Regions from separate parts of the Solibacillus daqui genome, predicted to be linked through region 4. Evidence: predicted binding sites of a transcription regulator. Region 4 holds the regulator's gene; each other region holds the start of a gene.
The links. Region 4 encodes LexA, which represses DNA repair genes until DNA is damaged. Its sites were predicted from a motif close to CGAACATATGTTCG; they were not measured.
Positions count from the first base shown of each region.

Region 1 (5,125 bases), 1.2 Mb from region 4:
TTTATAGGCACTATTTCTTCGGCTGTGAAAAGACAAATTGTAGTTGGTCATTTTCGAGCTTCAATTTTGCCTTTCCCTTTTTCCCACTTTTCCATGTGAAGCGGATTTCGCGTGTTTCTTTACCTGCCAATAGCTTTTTCGCATCATTTACCATAATTTTTGCTTTCATTAGCGTTTTCGAAATGAAAAACTTGCAGCCCTTTGTCGTACACTGGTAGCCTTTAAAGCCTTCTACAACCTGTCCACCACATTTTTGACATTTACCAACGACTACAATTTCCTTCTCTGCCACTTCCATGTCAATGGCTTTAAAACTTTCTGTAGTTGCAACAATATAACGCTGCATCTCCTCATAAAATTGGCGCGAACTTAGTGTGCCATCCACAATATCCTTCAGTTTTTTGCTCCAAATAGCCGTTAATACAGGCGACACAATATCATGGTGCTTCATGCTTTCAATAACATCAATACCAAACTGTGTTGCTGCAATGGATTTCCCATCTCGTACTAGCATACCAATCGCAAATAGCTTTTCTAAAATTTCAGCACGCGTAGCTGATGTCCCAATTCCTTCTGCATCTTTTAAAATTTCTTGAAGTGCCTTATCTTCTACAAAGCGACCCGCATGAAACATCGCATCCAATAATGTACTATCGGTATAACGTGCAGGCGGCTCAGTTACTTTAGAATGGACTTTAGCATCCTTAACCATTCGTTGCTCTCCACTTTGGAGTGCTGGTAATGGTGTTTCTGTTTGTTTCTTTTTATGTGCTTTATATAACACTGTGTAACCTTCATCAACTATGACATTACCCGATGCTTTAAAATGCTCACCACCACAAGTGAACACCACTTGTGTTTTATCAATTATATATGGGTCCATAAAAATGGCAAGCAAACGTTTGACGATGAGCTGATAAATTTTATCCTCTTGGGGCGTTAGCTTCTTTTGACCAAGTTTGACTTCAGTAACGGTTATGGCATGGTGATCCGTTAACTTCTTGTCATCCACATATTTTTTCGAATGTTGGACTTTTTGCATACGCGCTCGGTCATTTAATATAGAAGATGTTAGCTCCGCATATGGAGGCATTGATTGAATCGCAGTTAAATTACGGTCAATCGTTTTCGCAAAATTTGTAGGCAAATGCTGCGATTCGGTACGAGGGTACGTCACAAGCTTTCGCGTTTCGTATAAACTTTGTGCGGCCTTTAACGTTTCAGCAGATGTCATACCGTATAAGCGATTGGCTTCTTTTTGTAGCTCAAGTAACGAATGCAGGCTTGGCGCATACATCGTTTTTCGCTCGGTCTTTACGTCTACAACCACTGCCTCAGCTGTCAAACGCTGCAAAATCTCCTGTGCCTGTTCAAGTGTTGCGATTTTATTTGACTTTGTTTTCGGATCAAACCAAGTTGCCTTGACGTTCCCTAAATCAAGTTCAATTTGAAAATATGGCTGCGGGATGAAATTTTGAATTTCTAACTCACGCTGAACGACAATGGCTAATGTTGGTGTCATAACACGCCCCACTTTAATTGTACGTCCGCCTTTTACTGTGGCGGCACGCGTTAAATTCAAACCAACTAGCCAATCAAAAATCATGCGATACATCGCTGCATTTCGTAAATTTTTTATGAGGGCATCATGCTCATCAATTAAGTTTTCAAGTGCATCTCGAATCGCAGGCTCTGTCGTTTGCGAAGTCCAAAAACGCTTTACTGGCAAAGTGCAGTTCGCTTTTTTGTAAAATGAATAGAAGATATTTTCACCTTCCATCCCTGCATCACACGCATTTATTACGAAATCATATCGGCCTTGCTTTAACTGGTCAGCAATATTGCGGTAAACACTCGCAGCTGTTTTTTTTACACGGAATTCATAGCGCTCTGGCATCATCGGTAGCAAATTTAAATCCCATTTCTTCCATTCCGGCTTATATTCATGAGGCTCTTTCAACTCCACGACATGTCCTACAAAGCTCGCAAAATCCATCGTGTATGGTAGATTCATTTTTTTATATACTTTTTCAATATCTCGCATGAGTGAAGGCTTCTCTGCAATGAGCAATGCTTTAGGCATGCAATCCTCCCCCTTATCTATCTTTAGTATAAGTTGAATCACATAATTTGCAAACAAAAACCGAACATACGTATGGCGCTACACCCACCAACAAATCTATTAACTTTCAACACGAACGAGAACTTTATTATGTTAATGTAGAAAATATAACCATCTAGATGTTATACTACATATGTACAAAGGGGGAGTTTTTATATGGGGAAATATAAACGTACAATTTTTTGGATTATTCCAATTGCTATTTTAGGGGTGTTTATTTACTTTTTTGGACCAAAAAAGCCAGTGACAGATAACGAATATGTACAATACATACAGGCGACTCCAGTTGTCGAAAATAGTAACATCACAACTGAAGTTGCCCTCAAAAACTATTGTGAAAAGAGTAAATGGGAGTATTTCCAAACGAAAATGATGGAGCACGTCGTTGAATTTAAAGGCGATTGCAAAGTTAATGACAAAGTTCAATCCGTGAATTTACAATATGTTGTTGAGAAAGGCCAAGCTAATTATCGTATAGGTGCAATGCTAGTAGCGGGTATTCAACAAACGGAAGAACAACGAAGCGCATTTTTAAATACCGTTAATCAATAATTCACAGGATGGGTGCTTGCCCGTCCTTTTTTTGTATCATTGTCCGAACATTTTTCAGCATTTTACTTCTACGTTTTTTCATCACCTCGTACGAAATGCCTTCTAGTTTTGCTGCATCACGTATTGAATAACCTTCATAATAAAGTAACTCAATCAAATGTTGATGATCTGGGAATAGGTGATAATACCAATCCGGTCGTTCCATAGTAAACGGTAATTGGTCTGAAGCTGTATCGCACAAATATGACAACTTGTTATCCTCTGTAGCTGTTTCATGTTCAGTCACCTTCAAATTGCCATTAAATTCGCGAAGAATCGCAAATTTAATCAGCATATAGGCATACATTTCAAAATTTCCTTTTGTTTCATCAAACTCCTTGGCCGCCTTCCAAATGGCCAACCGCCCTATCTGCATATAGTTTTCTTTATCCTGAAATAGTTTGTACTTCGCAATCACACGTAAAATCAAATACTCAAACTCGCCAATGCGCTCATCGATTCCTTGCATTATGCTGCATTCCTTTGAGCTGTGCACAACTTGTTATTCCTAGGTAACTCCACCATAAAAATTTCATGCTACATTGACAAAGTGCAGTTTTCGTAAAATTTTCTATTAAAACGCTATTTTGAACAATTTTCCCCATCCAAATTGACAAAACGACAATATTTCATGAAAATTGCAAAATTACTTTACTTTGCTATTTTTCAAATGATATTGACAAATCCCATTCAATCGGGCATGCTATTAGAAAATAAAAAGCTTACTCAAAGAATAGTACGTAGCAATTGGCTAGAGAAGAGAGCACATTCCAGCGGCTGAAAGAATGGCATAGCAAAACCTACCGAACCTACTTCGACATGCTCCTAATAAATTTGGGCGCCGGCTCAGCGTTATGAGATGAAGTGGAATGTTTTTAGCATTCAATTTAGGTGGTACCACGGAAGTTACAGCACTTTTCGTCCTATGCATTAGGAGGAAAAGTGCTTTTTTATGTGTAAAGAATAGAAATGGAGGCAATTTTATGGAACGAAAACGTGTCGTCGTCAAAATTGGTAGCAGTTCATTAACAAATACAAAAGGTGAAATTGACGAACAAAAATTCACCGATCACGTCGCAGCGCTTGCAAAATTAAAAGGGGCTGGCCATGAAGTCATCTTAGTTTCTTCGGGAGCAGTTGCTGCAGGCTTTCGTAAATTAGGCTACTCATCTCGTCCCGTAACAATCAAGGGCAAGCAAGCAGCAGCCGCCGTTGGACAGAGCGTACTTATTCAAGCCTATTCAGACGAATTCGCACGTTATGGCAATATCCCAGCGCAAATCTTATTGACACGCTCTGACTTTAGCGATAAAAAGCGTTATAAAAATGCATACGAAACATTATCTGAGCTACTTGAGCGCTCAATCATTCCAATTATTAATGAAAATGACACAGTATCTGTAGCTGAATTAACATTTGGCGATAATGATATGCTATCGGCTTTAGTGAGTGGTTTAGTCCATGCCGACCAGCTCATTATTTTAACGGATGTCAACGGACTTTACACAGCCAATCCCCTAACCAACCCAGACGCACAACGTATTTCACTCATTGAAGAAATTACCGATGAAATGCTTGGCTATGCTAAAGGCTCTGGTTCAAAAGTTGGTACAGGTGGTATGCAGTCAAAACTTGCTGCCGCAAAATTTGCAATGAATGCCGGAGTAGACGTCTTTATCGGAACAGGTTTCGGGTCACTTAAATTAATTGAAATTTTAGATAACAATGGTGATGGCACGTATTTCAAACGAAGTGACAAAGCCATTCCCACGAATAAACAATGGGTTACACTTACAGAGGCTTCAGGCAAGCTATTTATCGACGAAGGTGCTGTCAATGCCCTGCAACACGGGGGGAAAAGCCTACTTCCTGCTGGTATATACGCCTTTGAAGGACAATTCAATCGCGGTGATGTTGTCGAAGTATATGACCGTCATACATGTATTGGCCGTGGGGAGGTTTTATATTCAGCAAAAGAACTCGAACAGGCAATGGGCAAGCGTACTGATGAGCTTTCAAACGCACCAATCGAAGTTATCCACCGCAATCATTGGGTGAAAAATTAAGGGGGAGCAGCAATGACAAACGAAGTAATTGAAAAAGGAAAACGCGCTAAAATCGCAAGCTATAAAACAAATATTTGCTCAACACAACAAAAAAACGATGCATTAAAACACATCGCCTCTCAATTATTAATGGATTTAAACGAAATTTTAGCTGCCAATGAACTGGATATCATCGCAGGGCAAGAAAACCAGTTAGATGCCTCTACACTAGACCGCCTATTATTAAATAAAGAACGCGTACAAGCGATGAGTGACGCCATTTTACAACTGATTGATTTACCAGACCCAGTTGGAGAAGTACTTGAAGACATTACAAAGGAAAACGGCCTACATATTACGAAAAAGC
Region 1 covers NZ_CP114887.1:1,454,535-1,459,659, reverse strand. The annotation lists gene O7776_RS06925 (DNA topoisomerase) at 11-2,083, opposite strand; gene O7776_RS06920 (glucosamine 6-phosphate synthetase) at 2,279-2,674, shown strand; gene O7776_RS06915 (sigma factor) at 2,676-3,182, opposite strand; gene proB (glutamate 5-kinase) at 3,697-4,779, shown strand; gene O7776_RS06905 (glutamate-5-semialdehyde dehydrogenase) at 4,792-5,125, shown strand, end outside.
Region 1: a site for LexA is predicted at 2,145-2,158, ahead of O7776_RS06925 (DNA topoisomerase). Genes of this name have one in related genera too.

Region 2 (5,125 bases), 260 kb from region 4:
TGAATAATCTTTACTTGTTTCAAAAATAAGTTTTTGGCAGTTTTCAAGAAGTACCGTTAATTGATTTTCAGTAAGTATAGTTTCTTCAAAAACGGTGCATAGCATTTTAAAATCAGAAAGTGTAAAGTTACCGAAAATATGGATTTGTGTGATACCAGATATATTATTCTCACTAGAATTAGGGACCATATATTTTTCAAACCCTTTTCGGATTTTTTTACTATCTAGTTGTTGAAATCCAATTTGAAGGGGGACATTTTCAAAAAAATTCAAATAACTATTTTGCCAAGGCATTGTTTTAGAAAACAATTTAAAGAAAAATTCAATTTTTATTTTTTCAGGATCGGAAATTGAAATTTCTTGTGTTTGTAAACGTTGAACAACCTCATCTAAGTTATTTACATCTAGCATTAGGCAAATTAGCCCTCGTTGTCCGGTATTATAAGCATGGACCCATTCTTTTTTCCAACCGCCCCCGTCATTACTATTTATTGTTATCAATTCAAAATACTCTTGCCCAATCCAAATGTTAGTTGCCCTAAATCCTTTTGTTCCCTTACCTTTCTTTACATTATAAGGGAGACCAGCTTTTCTTATATTTTGAACTTCACTACTTTCTTGCTGGTAATGAGGAGTTACATTCATTACTAAATGATCTATCTTCATAATTGATCGCTCCTTATAATCAATACTCAACATTGAGTATTGATGTATTTTTTTGTTCCTCCTAATAGAGGAACAAAACTAATTGCAATTATAATTCTTTAATAAATCTTTCACGAAGTTAATTTGTTGTTTTATAATATTCACCATATTATTTGATACAATAGACATTAATGGTGAAAGCCCAGTTGATAAATGTTTTTCTTTTATTGATATTCCACTTTCGACTATAACAAGTTCACGTTCAAGCATTGTTAATTGATGTCTTAATGCTTCAATTGCTCTCTCAACGTCTAATTGCTCAATAAATGATAAACCTGCGTAAAAGGATAGGGGATAAGGGACATCTGAAGAGATAATTGAATTGTATACTAAGTCTTTTAAATGTTCTTTTCCTAGCTCAGTAATTTTATAGATAGACTTTTGGCGATTACCACTATGTTCAATTCGATCTATTTCTATAAAATTATTCTGCTCAAGTTTTTTTAAAGCGTGATAAATAGAACCTACTAGTACTCCCGACCATCTTTCTGCTTCGTTCTCTTGCAGCATGTTTTGTATGTCATAACCAGACATTGGCTGCATATTTAATGCTCCTAAAACAAGGAGTTGAGTCAAAAAATTCACCTTCTCAAAAAATACTTTACATTGAGTATTTTACTTTGATTAAATTATCCATGTCAATAATAATTATGTGAGATAGGTGAATTCAATTAGAAGAGTCTCTTTAGAACCCAGTATTTGATCGGAAAGTACATCGAATTTTGCAAGTAAATAGTTGACGTAGTTGAAGTGGCGAATACTGATGTAGTCATAATAGAAGTCATTTTAAAGGGGACTATTTCCACAGACATAAAAAGAAGCGCGTCAAATTTAAAATACATCCCGAAATTAAACAAAAAATAAGACTCGATACAGGTGTATTCACATCGTGTTTTATTATTTAAGCATGCTACTAATGTCCATATTCTTTTATAAGTCTATAATATTCATAGCCAAATCCGCCTATCTTTTCAATAGTATTGTAAAAAATCTCAATAGAAGTAAGGGCTTGATTAATAGCGCTTTTTGAGTTATTCAGTATTCTCATATAGTCATTTTTAGAATTGAGATACTTTATCTTAATTTGTATTTGTTGTCTCCCGGTTGTGATTTGATTACATTCCAAGCAGCGATAGCATCGTTTCTTGTTTTAGCTTTGTTCGCTGGATCAGCAAAATAATCACGAATAAATTGATTATATTCAAATTGAGGAGCGATTTTCTTCGTATAAGTAGGATCTTTAAGGCGATGCTGTTCTTTGTGCCAAGCATTAATGACGTCTTGATATGTTTTACCGATATTCTCTTTAAAATAGTTTTGAATATATGTGGAAAAATGAAAGTTAGGAATATGCTGTTTAAAAAAGTGACGTACAGGCTGGCTACATGTATGTCCTTTTTTGATTAGTGTTTCCAATGTTAAATTGTTTTTTCCAACGCTTTGTTTTGAAGATTGGCTACGTTCTGGCTTTACAACTTCACTCGTATCTAAAAATAGTTTAATTCGGTTTGTGATATCCGCCTTAGAACCGGTTGCACTAAGTCCGTGTTCTCGGCAAAATTGCTGTAGCTCCTCTTTTAGCCAATAATAATTAAGAAAATCATGTATTTGTATATCTTTGTTTAATAATGGTCGCATAGTAGGCTCCTTTTGAAAATTTATCCATATATATTATAGAACGTTTGTTCTTTGTTTGGCAATGGGATTTTAATGAATTAACTTTTCATAGTTAGCTACTTTGCATTATTTATAGTGTTATTATAGAAAAAATGGCATTAATAATTTACAGAAACGGCAGATGAAACAATATGAGCAACCTATTCGTAGTAAGTGATATTCACGGACATTACAAGCAATTTGAAGAACTATTAACGTATTGGAATCAAGAAGATGTACTAGTGATTTTAGGGGATTTAATCGATCGTGGGCCGCAATCCTTACAGGTAATTGAAAAAGTAATTGAACTTAAGCAATCATACGGTGATAATGTGGTTTTTGTTAAAGGCAACCATGAAGATATGCTGCTGAATTTTTTAAACAATCCAATGGAAATGCAGGAGCATTATTATAAGAATGGTGGTAAAGAAACGATGCAAAATTTACTTGTTCTTTTACCTGCCTACATAATGGAACAACCATATATCTTACAAGCCAATGAAATAAAGGAGCATTACAAATCACAGCTAGCGTTTTTGAAATTAGCTCCCGTATATAAAATTATTGGCAATGTACTTTTCACACATGCTGGCTTTAATTCTGAGTTTGCAACACTTGAAGAAACAACAGAGCGTGATTTTATTTGGATTCGTAAGCATTATGAAATAACAAATAAAACACCGTATATCAATGTGTTTGGTCATACACCCTTAACGTACATCCATGAATCTAATGATGTATGGCTTAGTGATGACAAGTGCTATATTGCCATTGATGGTGGTTGCTATATGAGCGGGCAGTTAAACGCAGTATTGTTGAATAAACAAGGGGAATTACTAGAAATTTATAAAGTTCAGAGTTAAAAACTAGCGTTATGCGTTAAATGTGCATAGCGCTAGTTTTTAGCTAGATCTGTATTTTTCTAACATAATAAACTGCGAATCGGCAATGCTTGATAAATCACTCGCTTACGTCGTGAGGTCGATACAGACGAAATCGCAAAAGTGGTGGGGTTTTTGCTGAGTGATGCAGCGTCTTATGTAACGGGGACAGACTTGCTAGTAGATGGCGGTACAATTGCTAATATGGCGCGCATGCGTCAAGCAATAAACAATACCAATAAGATTTAGTCGTTTTTCGCGCAATTTTTTGGTATACTAATAAAAACTACATGTAAAAGAGGTTACTCCTTTTCAAAATTTTTTGAGAAGGGGTAGCCTCTTTCGTGTTTACAGAAGTTTTTCAAGGAGGAAACATTTTGGAGCAGTATACAAATTTACGTGCTGGTGAAAAAGGCGCGTACATCTCGATTATCGCCTATATTTTTTTAAGCTTACTTAAATTAATTGTCGGCTATCTAGGCGATTCGGAAGCATTAAAAGCAGATGGTTTAAACAATACGACGGATATTATCGCTTCGATTGCGGTATTAATAGGATTGAAAATTTCGCAGCGCCCACCTGATGACGATCATCGTTATGGACATTTTCGTGCGGAAACGATTGCTTCACTAATTGCGTCATTCATCATGGTTTATGTAGGAATTGAAGTATTAAAGACGGCTGTTGAAAATATTGTGCATCCGATTCATCAGGAGCCAAGCGTATTAACAATTGTCATTGCGATTTTTAGTGCGATTGTGATGTTTGCGGTATATAAATACAATTTCGCATTAGCGAAAAAAATTAATAGTAGCGCGGTTAAAGCGGCTGCCTATGATAATCGTTCAGATGCCCTTGTAAGTATCGGAACAGCAATCGGGATTACGGCAGCAATTTTAGGCTTCGCAATAATTGATACCATTACAGCATTTGTTATTGGTTTAATCATTATTAAAACGGCCATTGAAATTTTCAAAGAAGCGGTATTTTCATTAACAGATGGCTTTGATACTGAGCTTATTTCATCAATCGAAGAACGTGTAACAACAATTCCGCGCGTTCGAGAAGTAGTAGAGGTGCGCGGACGTCAGCACGGAAGTTTGATTTTAGTGGATATTACCGTTTGTGTGAACCCGAATTTAAATGTTCGCGATTCGCACACTATTACCGAGCAAATTGAAAAAGCGGTGCAACAACTTAATCCGCATGCCATGACACTCGTGCATATTGAGCCATATGATCCGAAAGAGATGATTATTTGTGAAGATGATTATCATTTCTGATAGGTAATGAACTGTCAATTCTAAGATATACTGATATTCCTTGTTATTTATAAGGATTTGTTGAAAAAGAATGTCTAATCTTAGGCGTTTATTAAGAGACAATTGATTTGATTTTGATGGATAAATCTAATACTGTAAAATCTTACATTAATAGCTTGATTAATAAGGGTTTTGGATGGGATTATATGTGTAAATTGTGAATTGAATGAATAATGTGTAAATAAAAAGGTGGTATGTCTTTTAATAAGATATACTACCTTTTTTGAAATACTAATAAACATTCTGGGCTACAACGTAAGATAATAACGCCACATTCACTAAGACATACACATGCTTCTAACTTAGCAGCAATGGGGATTGATATGGCTGTAATAAAAACCAGATTTAAATATTCCTCTGCTATTTGCGGTGAAATATCTGTATTGGCTTGCGAGCCGTCCTAAAGAATGGGCAGGCAATTTTGATGATGAGTGGATGCAAGGTGTTACTCCAAAAATTACAATGGATCAGATTGTCAAAGTAGAACGATTTATAGCTAAATAACATTTTCTTTATATTGGTGAGGTAATTGGAATCAACAATCGTGCGCTATTGTTGTAG
Region 2 covers NZ_CP114887.1:2,370,332-2,375,456, reverse strand. The annotation lists gene O7776_RS11515 (transporter) at 1-666, opposite strand, end outside; gene O7776_RS11510 (PadR family transcriptional regulator) at 745-1,281, opposite strand; gene O7776_RS11505 (DUF6434 domain-containing protein) at 1,780-2,343, opposite strand; gene O7776_RS11500 (metallophosphoesterase family protein) at 2,514-3,224, shown strand; gene O7776_RS11495 (SDR family oxidoreductase) at 3,321-3,491, shown strand; gene O7776_RS11490 (cation diffusion facilitator family transporter) at 3,620-4,525, shown strand; partial or broken gene O7776_RS20365 (hypothetical protein) at 4,810-4,968, shown strand.
Region 2: a site for LexA is predicted at 2,381-2,394, ahead of O7776_RS11505 (DUF6434 domain-containing protein). Genes of this name have one in related genera too.

Region 3 (5,125 bases), 1.6 Mb from region 4:
TTTTTAGTTAATAGCAAATTTTAACGACAATGTTTGTTAAAATGATTATTTGAATATATTAAAAGTAGGTGTTTTTTTTGACGGAACTAGGAGCTCGCTTAAAAGAGGCGAGATTAGCGAAGGGATATAGCTTAGATGATTTGCAAGAAATTACGAAAATTCAAAAGCGCTATTTAATCGGAATTGAAGAAGGTAACTATTCGATTATGCCGGGTTCTTTTTACGTACGTGCATTTATTAAGCAATATGCAGAAGCTGTGGGGTTAGATGCAGAACAAATTTTAACTGAATATCGTAGTGATATTCCAATGGTGCAAAAAGAAGAAGTGGCACAATCGTTTACACATAGTCCAAGTCGACGTAAAATGACTTCTTCATCGAATAGTAAAATGATGGAGGCTATGCCGAAATTGATTGTCGCATTATTTGCGATTGTTATTTTAGTGGTCATTACAACACTTTATATGCAAAAAACAAGCAATGTTTCGGATGTAGTAGAAGATGATAATAAACCAATCGAATATGAACAAAATCAAAATTCTTTGCAAAATAAACCACAAACACCTGAAGAAGATGAAAAAGATCCTGAAGAGGACGTGCAACCAGAAGAGCCTGTGCAACAAGAGCCGGAAGTTGTTCAAGTCATCAGCCCTGGGGTTGCAGATGGTGAAAATACAACATATGAAGTAACAGGTACAGATACATTAAATATTCGAATTGAAGTATCAGGTTTAACATGGGTAGGGATTCGTAACGAACAGCGTCGAGAGCAGGTAGAAGCAAGATCATATAATGCCGGAGATGTTGTTGAGCACGATTCAACTGAAAATGGTTATGCTCGAATTCGTTTAGGAAATGCAAAAGCGGCTAAAGTATATGTAAATGATGAAGAAGTGCAATACGCTCAAGATCGTACGACACAAAATATTATTATTAAGTTAGTGAAAGAAGAACAACAAGGAGAGTAGTCATCTATTAGGATGGCTCTTTTCTTTCGGATGAAAGGTGTTAACAAATGAATATTCCAAATAAGATTACAGTGTCACGAATTTTGCTAATCCCGGTATTTGTCATTGTAATGATGTTTGACTTTGGTTGGGGAAATATGACGCTATTTGGTGCGGAAATGCAAGTAAACTATTTTGTAGGGGCACTCATCTTTATCATCGCATCTGCTACAGACTGGGTGGACGGATACTATGCGCGTAAATACAATTTAGTTACAAACTTAGGGAAGTTTTTAGATCCACTAGCCGATAAATTATTAGTATCAGCTGCGTTTATTTTACTAGTAGAAATTGACTTAGCACCTGCATGGATTGTTATTGTCATTATTTCTCGTGAATTTGCAGTAACAGGCTTGCGTTTAATTTTAGCGGGGCAAGGAGAAGTTGTTGCAGCCAACCAATTAGGTAAAATTAAAACATGGGCGCAAATTGTTGCAATCTCAGCGTTAATTTTACACAATACGATTTTTACATTAATCGGTATTCCGTTTGATGTCATTATGCTTTATGTAGCGTTATTCTTCACATTATGGTCTGGATGGGATTACTTCTATCTAAACCGTCGCGTATTATTAGATTCAAAATAAAACAAGTAAGCTTTAGTTTTTTTGTTTTAACAACTCGTACTATAATTAGTGCGAGTTTTCTTAAATTTAAGGAGGAAATCTAATGAATGTAGAGATTATTGCGGTTGGTTCGGAATTATTATTAGGGCAAATCGCAAATACCAATGCAAAATATATTTCCAGTCAGCTTTCCGAGCTCGGTATTAATGTGTATTATCATACGGTTGTTGGTGATAATAGTGCGCGATTAGTTGAAGCGATTCAAATTGCGGAGCAGCGCGCAGATTTAATTATCTTTTCGGGTGGCTTAGGGCCGACGAAAGATGACCTAACAAAAGAAACTATTGCCAAGCACTTAAATCGTGAACTTATAATGGATGACATGGCGCTACAAGCAATTGAACAATTTTTTAACAAGCAAAACCGAGTGATGACAGAAAATAATCGCAAACAGGCGCTTGTGTTAGAAGGCTGTGACGTATTAACAAATCATCATGGCATGGCACCGGGGATGTTGTTAAAGGAAGGAAAGCAACTATATATGCTACTGCCTGGTCCCCCGAAGGAACTTGAGCCAATGTTTCAGTTTGAAGCGAAGCCAAAGCTTGCGGCATTACTTCATGATGGTGGGGTCATTACCTCGCATGTGCTTCGTTTTTATGGAATTGGAGAAGCTGAGCTAGAGGTGCGTGTACAGCATATATTAGATGCGCAAACGAATCCGACTGTTGCACCACTTGCTTCTGACGGAGAAGTCACGTTGCGTATTACCGCAAAAGCTAATAACGAACAACAAGCTTACATTTTAATAGAAGATAAAAAGCGTGAAATTCTTGATATTGTAGGTGACTATCATTATGGTGACAATGATGATTCGCTTGCGTCAAAGCTTGTAGAAATGTTGCTCGAAAATAAATTAACAATCGCTGCTGCAGAAAGTTTAACGGCGGGGTTATTCCAATCCGAGCTTGCTGAGATTTCTGGAGTATCTTCAGTGTTAGAAGGTGGCGTTGTAACTTATTCAGAACAAGCAAAGACAATGCAATTAGGCATTTCTGCACAATTAATTAATCGTTACAGTGTTGTAAGTAGTGAGTGTGCATCTGAAATGGCATTAAAGGTACGGGAAAAATTAGGCACGGATATTGGAGTTGGCTTAACAGGTGTAGCTGGCCCAGGAAGTCATTACGATCAGCCGGCAGGTACGGTTTGGATAGGCCTTGCGATTGGGAATAATCCCCCAGTAACGCATCGCTTACAATTATCAGGTGCGCGTAATACGAATCGCTTACGTGCAGTGAAATTTACATGTAGCTATTTAATGCGTGAGTTGGCCAAGCTTGGCTATAAAAAATAGTTCAATAATAAAACACTGGCAAATAGGAAATTTAGTCGTTTAAAATAGGATAAACAGAGAGTTTAAAAGAAACCGAAAATATGTTCGCTTTTTTCTTGAATGTTATCTCATTAGCAAGTATAATAGAGACATAAAACAATAAAGCTTTTTCTTAAGGAGGAAATGGTTTGAGCGATCGTAAAGCAGCGTTAGATATGGCACTAAAGCAAATTGAAAAACAATTCGGTAAAGGTTCTGTTATGAAGCTAGGAGAAAATACAGACCGTAAAATCGAAACATCTTCATCAGGTTCAATTGCAATTGATGCGGCATTAGGGGTTGGCGGTTATCCACGCGGACGTATTGTGGAAATCTATGGTCCAGAGTCTTCTGGTAAAACAACAGTTACATTACATGCCATTGCAGAAATTCAAGCAAATGGTGGTACTGCAGCATTTATCGATGCGGAGCACGCATTAGATCCAGTTTATGCACAAAAGCTAGGTGTCAATATTGACGAATTATTATTAGCGCAGCCAGATACAGGTGAACAAGCCCTTGAAATCGCAGAAGCATTAGTACGTTCTGGTGCGATCGATATTATTGTTATCGACTCTGTAGCAGCACTAGTACCAAAAGCAGAGATTGAGGGCGAGATGGGTGACTCACATATGGGTCTTCAAGCTCGTTTAATGTCTCAAGCATTACGTAAATTATCAGGTGTTATTAACAAGTCAAACACACTTGCAATCTTCATCAACCAAGTACGTGAAAAAATCGGGGTAATGTTCGGGAACCCAGAAACAACTACAGGTGGACGTGCATTAAAATTCTATTCATCTATCCGTTTAGAAGTACGTCGCGGTGAAGCGATTAAGCAAGGTACAGAAATCGTTGGTAACAAAACAAAAATTAAAGTCGTTAAAAATAAAGTTGCACCACCATTCCGCACAGCAGAAGTAGATATTATGTACGGTGAAGGGATTTCAAAAGAAGGTGAAATCGTTGACATTGGTGCAGAATTAGAAATTATTCAAAAGAGCGGTTCTTGGTATTCTTACAATAATGAGCGAATCGGTCAAGGTCGTGAAAATGTAAAAGCCTTCTTAAAAGAAAATCCAGCAATTCGTGAAGAAGTTGCTGAGAAAATCCGTCAAAGCTTCGGCATCGGTGGCGATATTGGCTACACAATCGGCTCACACGATACAGCAGAAGAAGAGGAAATTGACGAATTAGAATTATTCGAAGACAAAAAATAAGCTATTCTGGACATGTCATGCGCAAAATGCATGGCATGTTTTTTTGTTGACGAAATTCACCAACATCGAATCAGATGGAAGGGGATTACTGGGTATTGGCACATATATTTTGAAAAGCGTACATACCCACTATGATTTTGCGCATAAAATCCAAAAAGTACTTCAATTTTTGGATACAGGTAATAAGATTCAAAAAAGCGTGGAGTTATGGCTATTCTTGACATAGCTAAATTGGAACTATACAATTAAACATGTATACTTTCTAAATTTTGAAATGAAATAGGCACTATGTTTGAAATTTAAACATATTAGGCCGACTGAAAGAACATCAGACATATAGGCTTAGGAGGGGGTTTTAAAGATGGAGATCATTATCCCTGCTTTGCTAGGATTCGCTGTCGGTGTCGCTGTTATCTATTTCTACATGAAAAACGTGAATGAATCAAAGGTGACTGGTGCAAAGCATGTTGCCGAGCAAATCGTTGATGAGGCGAAGCGTGAAGCAGATGCATTGAAAAAAGAAGCACTACTTGAAGCAAAAGATGAAACTCACAAATTTCGAACTGAAGCCGAAAACGACATTCGTGAACGTCGCAACGAACTTCAGAAACAAGAGAACCGTTTATTGCAAAGAGAAGAAAATCTTGACCGCAAAGATGAGGCTCTGAACAAAAGAGAGACAGGTCTAGAGCGTAAGGAAGATGCTCTAGCAAACAGACAACAGCATATTGAACAGATGGAAAGCAAAGTGGAAGAATTAGTTGCAAGTCAAAAAACAGAGCTTGAGCGTATTGCAGCACTTACTCGTGATGAAGCGAAGGAAATTATCCTGAAGGAAGTTGAAGATGAACTGACAACGGATATCGCGGTTATGACGAAGGAATCTGAAACACGCGCGAAAGAAGAGTCAGACAAAAAAGCACGCGAAATTTTATCGCTTGCACTACAACGCTTTGC
Region 3 covers NZ_CP114887.1:1,065,269-1,070,393, forward strand. The annotation lists gene O7776_RS04985 (DUF3388 domain-containing protein) at 1-7, shown strand, start outside; gene O7776_RS04990 (helix-turn-helix domain-containing protein) at 69-968, shown strand; gene pgsA (CDP-diacylglycerol--glycerol-3-phosphate 3-phosphatidyltransferase) at 1,016-1,594, shown strand; gene O7776_RS05000 (competence/damage-inducible protein A) at 1,677-2,930, shown strand; gene recA (recombinase RecA) at 3,098-4,168, shown strand; gene rny (ribonuclease Y) at 4,530-5,125, shown strand, end outside.
Region 3: a site for LexA is predicted at 3,004-3,017, ahead of recA (recombinase RecA). Genes of this name have one in related genera too.

Region 4 (5,125 bases):
TACCAACGATTCCATAAATGAAAAACGACTTGAAGGGCAAGTGATTACTCTTCAAATCGTTCCATATATTCAATATAACGGCGGTGAACAGTCGCTTTACTGATTGGGATACCAAGACCCTTTAATGTCATGGCAATCTCAGCAAATGTTAGTCCTTTTTGACGCAATTGCACAATTTCTTCGATTGGTACTTCTTTTCGCTCTCGCCCTTCAATATTGCCTCGATTTTTTAAATTATTTTGGGGCATGTAACCATTTTCAACTGCACGGCGCATACCTCGACGTATTTTGGCATTGTGCATACGACGTTGATATTCTTCAACGATCGCTAAAATTTCAAGTAGCATCGTATCCATTTCATTTAATGCAATTGGGCCAGCATCATTTAATGTATAAACTGTCGCTTCATATTTTTGAATTAAATGAAGAACCGCCATTCGTGCATTACCTCGACCTAAACGGGTTTCATCTTGCACAAATAAAACCTTCACCTGATGGTCTTTCATAAAATCGAGCATATCTAATAAACCATCTCGGTCTACTTCATAGCCACTATGCTGATCTTTGTAAACGCTAAGCTCTGTATAACCTAACGATTTGGCATAGCTCGTTAATTCTTCCTGCTGGCGAACTAACGATGTTTCTTGCGTGTCTTTATCGGTGCTAACACGACAATATAATACTGCTTTAGTTTGATCCATCACTTCTCGCTACCTTAACTGTCTTTTCCTTAACTGTCTTTTCGTTCGTTGAATCGTTTTGATTTAAATTGGCAATATAGTATGAATCCTTCTCCACAGGTACTACTAATACTTGGCCGTATAATACCTTTTCATCTTGTAAGCCATTTTCTTCTTTTACAAAGTTAATCCAATCGTTCTTAGCCATTTTACCACGATATGTTTCTGCTAACGACCATAAAGTATCACCTTGTACGATTGTCACTTGTTCGTATTTTTCGATTTTCTCATCTTCAAAAATTAAAAATGTAAATAATAAAATAGAAAATGCTAATAACATTGATGTGAAGCTGTTTAATTTGAATTTTTTCATTGTAGAAACCCCTTTTAGAGAATGTATGTTCGTAATATTTGTCTTTATAGTAATACGAACATATGTTTTTGTCAACTCTTTTTCGAACCTATGTTTGCATTTTTGTTCGCATACTGATATAATGTATCTAAGAAAATAGCATTATAAAGAGGTGAGTTCGTTGACACAAAAAATTTCAAAAAGGCAGCAAGCTATTCTAACTTTTATTAAAGAGGAAGTTCGTGCTAAAGGTTACCCACCATCAGTTCGTGAAATTGGTGAGGCTGTTGGTTTAGCTTCTAGTTCAACTGTCCACGGGCATTTAGCTCGTTTAGAAAGTAAAGGGCTTATTCGTCGTGACCCTACAAAGCCACGTGCAATTGAGGTATTAGATCAAGAAGAGTTGACCATCCCAAAATCAGGTGTCATTCATGTTCCTTTAATCGGTAAAGTAACAGCTGGATTACCAATTTCAGCAATCGAAGACATCCAAGAATATTTCCCACTTCCTGATACGTACGGCACATCAGAAGACGAGTTGTTTATGCTTGAAATTATGGGTGAATCGATGATTGAAGCAGGTATTTTAGATGGGGACTATGTCATTGTCAAAAAAACAGCTACAGCCAATAACGGAGAAATTGTTGTGGCAATGACAGAGGAAGATGAAGCGACTGTCAAACGATTCTTCAAAGAAAAAACACATTTCAGACTACAACCTGAAAATAGTTCAATGGAGCCTATTCTTGTCAACCAAGTTTCGATATTAGGTAAAGTAGTAGGATTGTATCGTAACGTTCATTAACTTTAAAATCCCCCATCAACTACATGATGGAGGATTTTTTTATCCTTAATATTGAACAGCAGCTTCGATAAAGCTATTAAATAGTTTTTCTGAAGGTTGATCATTTTGTAGCCCTTCTGGATGCCATTGCACACCAATACAGTATGGATGCTCTGGATGTTCAATTCCTTCGATAACACCATCTTTCGCTTGGGCATTTATTAAAAATCCTGGCGCAACGATATCAACTGCTTGATGATGATAGGAATTTGTTAAAATCGTTTCTTGCCCGATAATTTCCTGTAATTTGGATGGGAACAATTCAACCGTATGCGTTAATTCATGACGCATAGACGCTTGAGTATGCTTCAAGACATTCTTTACTTGAGTATCTATATCTTGAAGTAACGTCCCCCCAAAAGCAACATTCATCACTTGTTCTCCTCGGCAAATTCCAAGCATAGGCATATTGCGTTCAAAAGCTTTTTTCGCAATTAGAATGTCACTTCGATCGCGTTCATCAATAACCGTTCCCAACTTATAATGCGGTTCTTGATCAAAAATGAGCGGGTTAACATCATATCCTCCAATTAATAATATAGCGCTTAAACCATTCAGTACCGTGTCGACTGTTTCTTCATCCATATATGGAACACAAACTGGGATACCCCCAGCGCGTTTAATCGCTTGAATATACGAATTGTTTATTTCCATTTTCCCTTCGACTGGATGCATCGTTAATCCAATAATTGGTTTCATCGCTTTCCTCCAACAACAGTCGTTTTACATTCCTCAACAAAACTTTTAAATAATCGTTGTGCATGAGTATTACCAAGTGGAGCCAATTCTTCTGGATGCCACTGCACTGAAATACAATACGGATGATCCTCGTGTTCAATTGCCTCAATTATGCCATCCTTTGCAATTCCCGATAAAACAAGCCCTTCTCCTAGCTTTCCAACGGATTGATGATGAAACGTATTTACGCGGAACATATCCTCTTCAAAAATAGCTTTCATTTTTGGTGTTAGCACTTCAACATTATGTGCCAACGCTCCACGCTTTGATTGCTGCTTATGACCAATTGCACTTTCGAATTGGGTTGGAATGTCTTGAATAATCGTCCCACCAAAAAAGACATTCATAATTTGCATACCACGGCATACACCTAAAATCGGCATACCTCGTTCAAATGCGCGCTTCATAAACAATAAATCACTATCATCACGCTTCCGTACAACGCGACCTATATTTTGATGTGGTTCCTCACCAAATAGTTCTGGGTCAATATCTTCTCCACCAATTAAAATAATGCCATCCACACGATCAAGAAGTGCATCCACATGCTCCTCTGACGCATTAGGCAAACAAATGGGGATTCCACCTGCTATTTCCACCGAATCTAAATAGGCATTATTAATATCCAATTTTTTATCAATATCATACATTGTTAAGCCAATAACTGGTTTCATCTCACTATCCCCTTAGAAATATAATTATAATTCAAACTATTCAAATTATAATACTATATCACTATGAAATACTAGTATCTTAAAAGTAGATGATGAGACATATTTTTAAGCACAACTTTAGAAAAAACAAAAAATCACCCAATATTTTATAGTTGGGTGATTTTTTTGATTATTTTTTTGCTAATAGCTCCATAAAATACCCTTGAATTTCTCTCCAATTGTGGACGCGTTTATAGCCATCTTCGGCCGCGTTATACGGCATTGAGTAAAGCAATCCCGTACCACTAAAGGCTTCTAGTTGTCGTGGGCTATCATCGATTAAAAAGTCCGTATGTATTACGGCTTTATTGCCACAGAATACGATGTTTTGCGTTTTTATAAATGGCAAATGTTCCATTAACCAATCATACTTCGCATTAAATGAACCCGGCACATCCATTGCAGCAGTGGCAATATAAATTTCAAAATGTTCTTGTAGCCCTTTTATGACCTCAATACAATCTGGATCTAGTACTGCTAAATCACGGAAAAAATCTGGCTCATTTAATAGCGCAAAAAATTTCTTAGCATCTTCTTGTGATAAATCACGTTGTGTTGTTAATAAAAATTCGTCTTTTGTAAAATTAGCTCCGAAATTTTTATTATAAGTGTCGCATAATTTTGAATAAAAATCCGCTAACACTTGGTCCATATCAATCGCAATACTCGGTTTCATCATATGCCTCCTCAAACATTCCCTATTATTAGTTTATACAAAGCATTCACAAAAAAACAAGCGTAAGCCTTAGCAGCGAACATATTTACGCTTAAAGCCGATTCGGTCCTTTTCTATTTGCTTTTCAATTTCTAATGCAGCATGTAAAATGCCTGGTTTCTTACCTTCACGTTGCATTTCAACAGGGCCAATTTCATGTGAGATTTTTAATGCTTCCTCATGGAGTGGTTTAAACGAAACGCCAACTGTCATGACAAAGTTATTCATTGATGCTTGTGTTCTCGGCGGCGCATCGTGAATCTCTTTCTTTACTTTCTCAAGCATGCCCTGAATTTTCTGAACTTCAAAATATTCATCTTTACGATTTCCTAATAGCCAACAATAACAACTCCAACCAGCTGACATTTTCAATTCATTGCCACTTGCAATCCATTTATCACTTACTTGCTGGGCAATATCCGATTCTGCAAGTGTTACCGCCACAATATAATCTGAAATCATGTAAAAATAAGCACCATCAATCCAGCGGTCATAATCTTCCTCAGTCATCGCTTTTGGATCTGCAATTACCCCTGCAAAATACATCGCATCATAATTGCCCGATGCATATAACTGTTCAGCTAACTGTTGGTCAATTTTAATTTGCTTTTTATATGGCTTCATCGACCCTGTTGTTACACCGAATACAGGCTCCACAGCTCCATTACCCATATATATCTTTTTGGTACGCTCTTTCCCGAGTGCCTCTAATTCTTGCATCATCGTTTGAAATCCCATCTATAGTCCTCCATTCTGCTTATCTACTTAAATAATGACATCTTATTTTAATACAATAATCTATTTTTTCCATTCTGTCATTTTCATTACGTTTACAAAAGTTAAATCCAAATACCGGTAAATATCTCACAGTTAAAATAAAGACTTTATCTCAATTGATATGCATTCAAGATTGTCCAAACTTTTAATTTTGAATGCTCTCATATTTTATATTCTTAAAACTTTTTAAGGATAACGAGCTAACATTTTCTCATACTACCTTTATAACTAAGTAAGGATGTGATCAATTTGGTCAAAACAAAATTCGCAAACCTAGGACCTGAGCAGCTTAATGAATTAAAAAGT
Region 4 covers NZ_CP114887.1:2,625,593-2,630,717, forward strand. The annotation lists gene O7776_RS12800 (YneB family resolvase-like protein) at 45-701, opposite strand; gene yneA (cell division suppressor protein YneA) at 688-1,053, opposite strand; gene lexA (transcriptional repressor LexA) at 1,214-1,837, shown strand; gene O7776_RS12815 (gamma-glutamyl-gamma-aminobutyrate hydrolase family protein) at 1,883-2,575, opposite strand; gene O7776_RS12820 (gamma-glutamyl-gamma-aminobutyrate hydrolase family protein) at 2,572-3,288, opposite strand; gene O7776_RS12825 (5' nucleotidase, NT5C type) at 3,458-4,003, opposite strand; gene O7776_RS12830 (DNA alkylation repair protein) at 4,073-4,780, opposite strand; gene O7776_RS12835 (hypothetical protein) at 5,069-5,125, shown strand, end outside.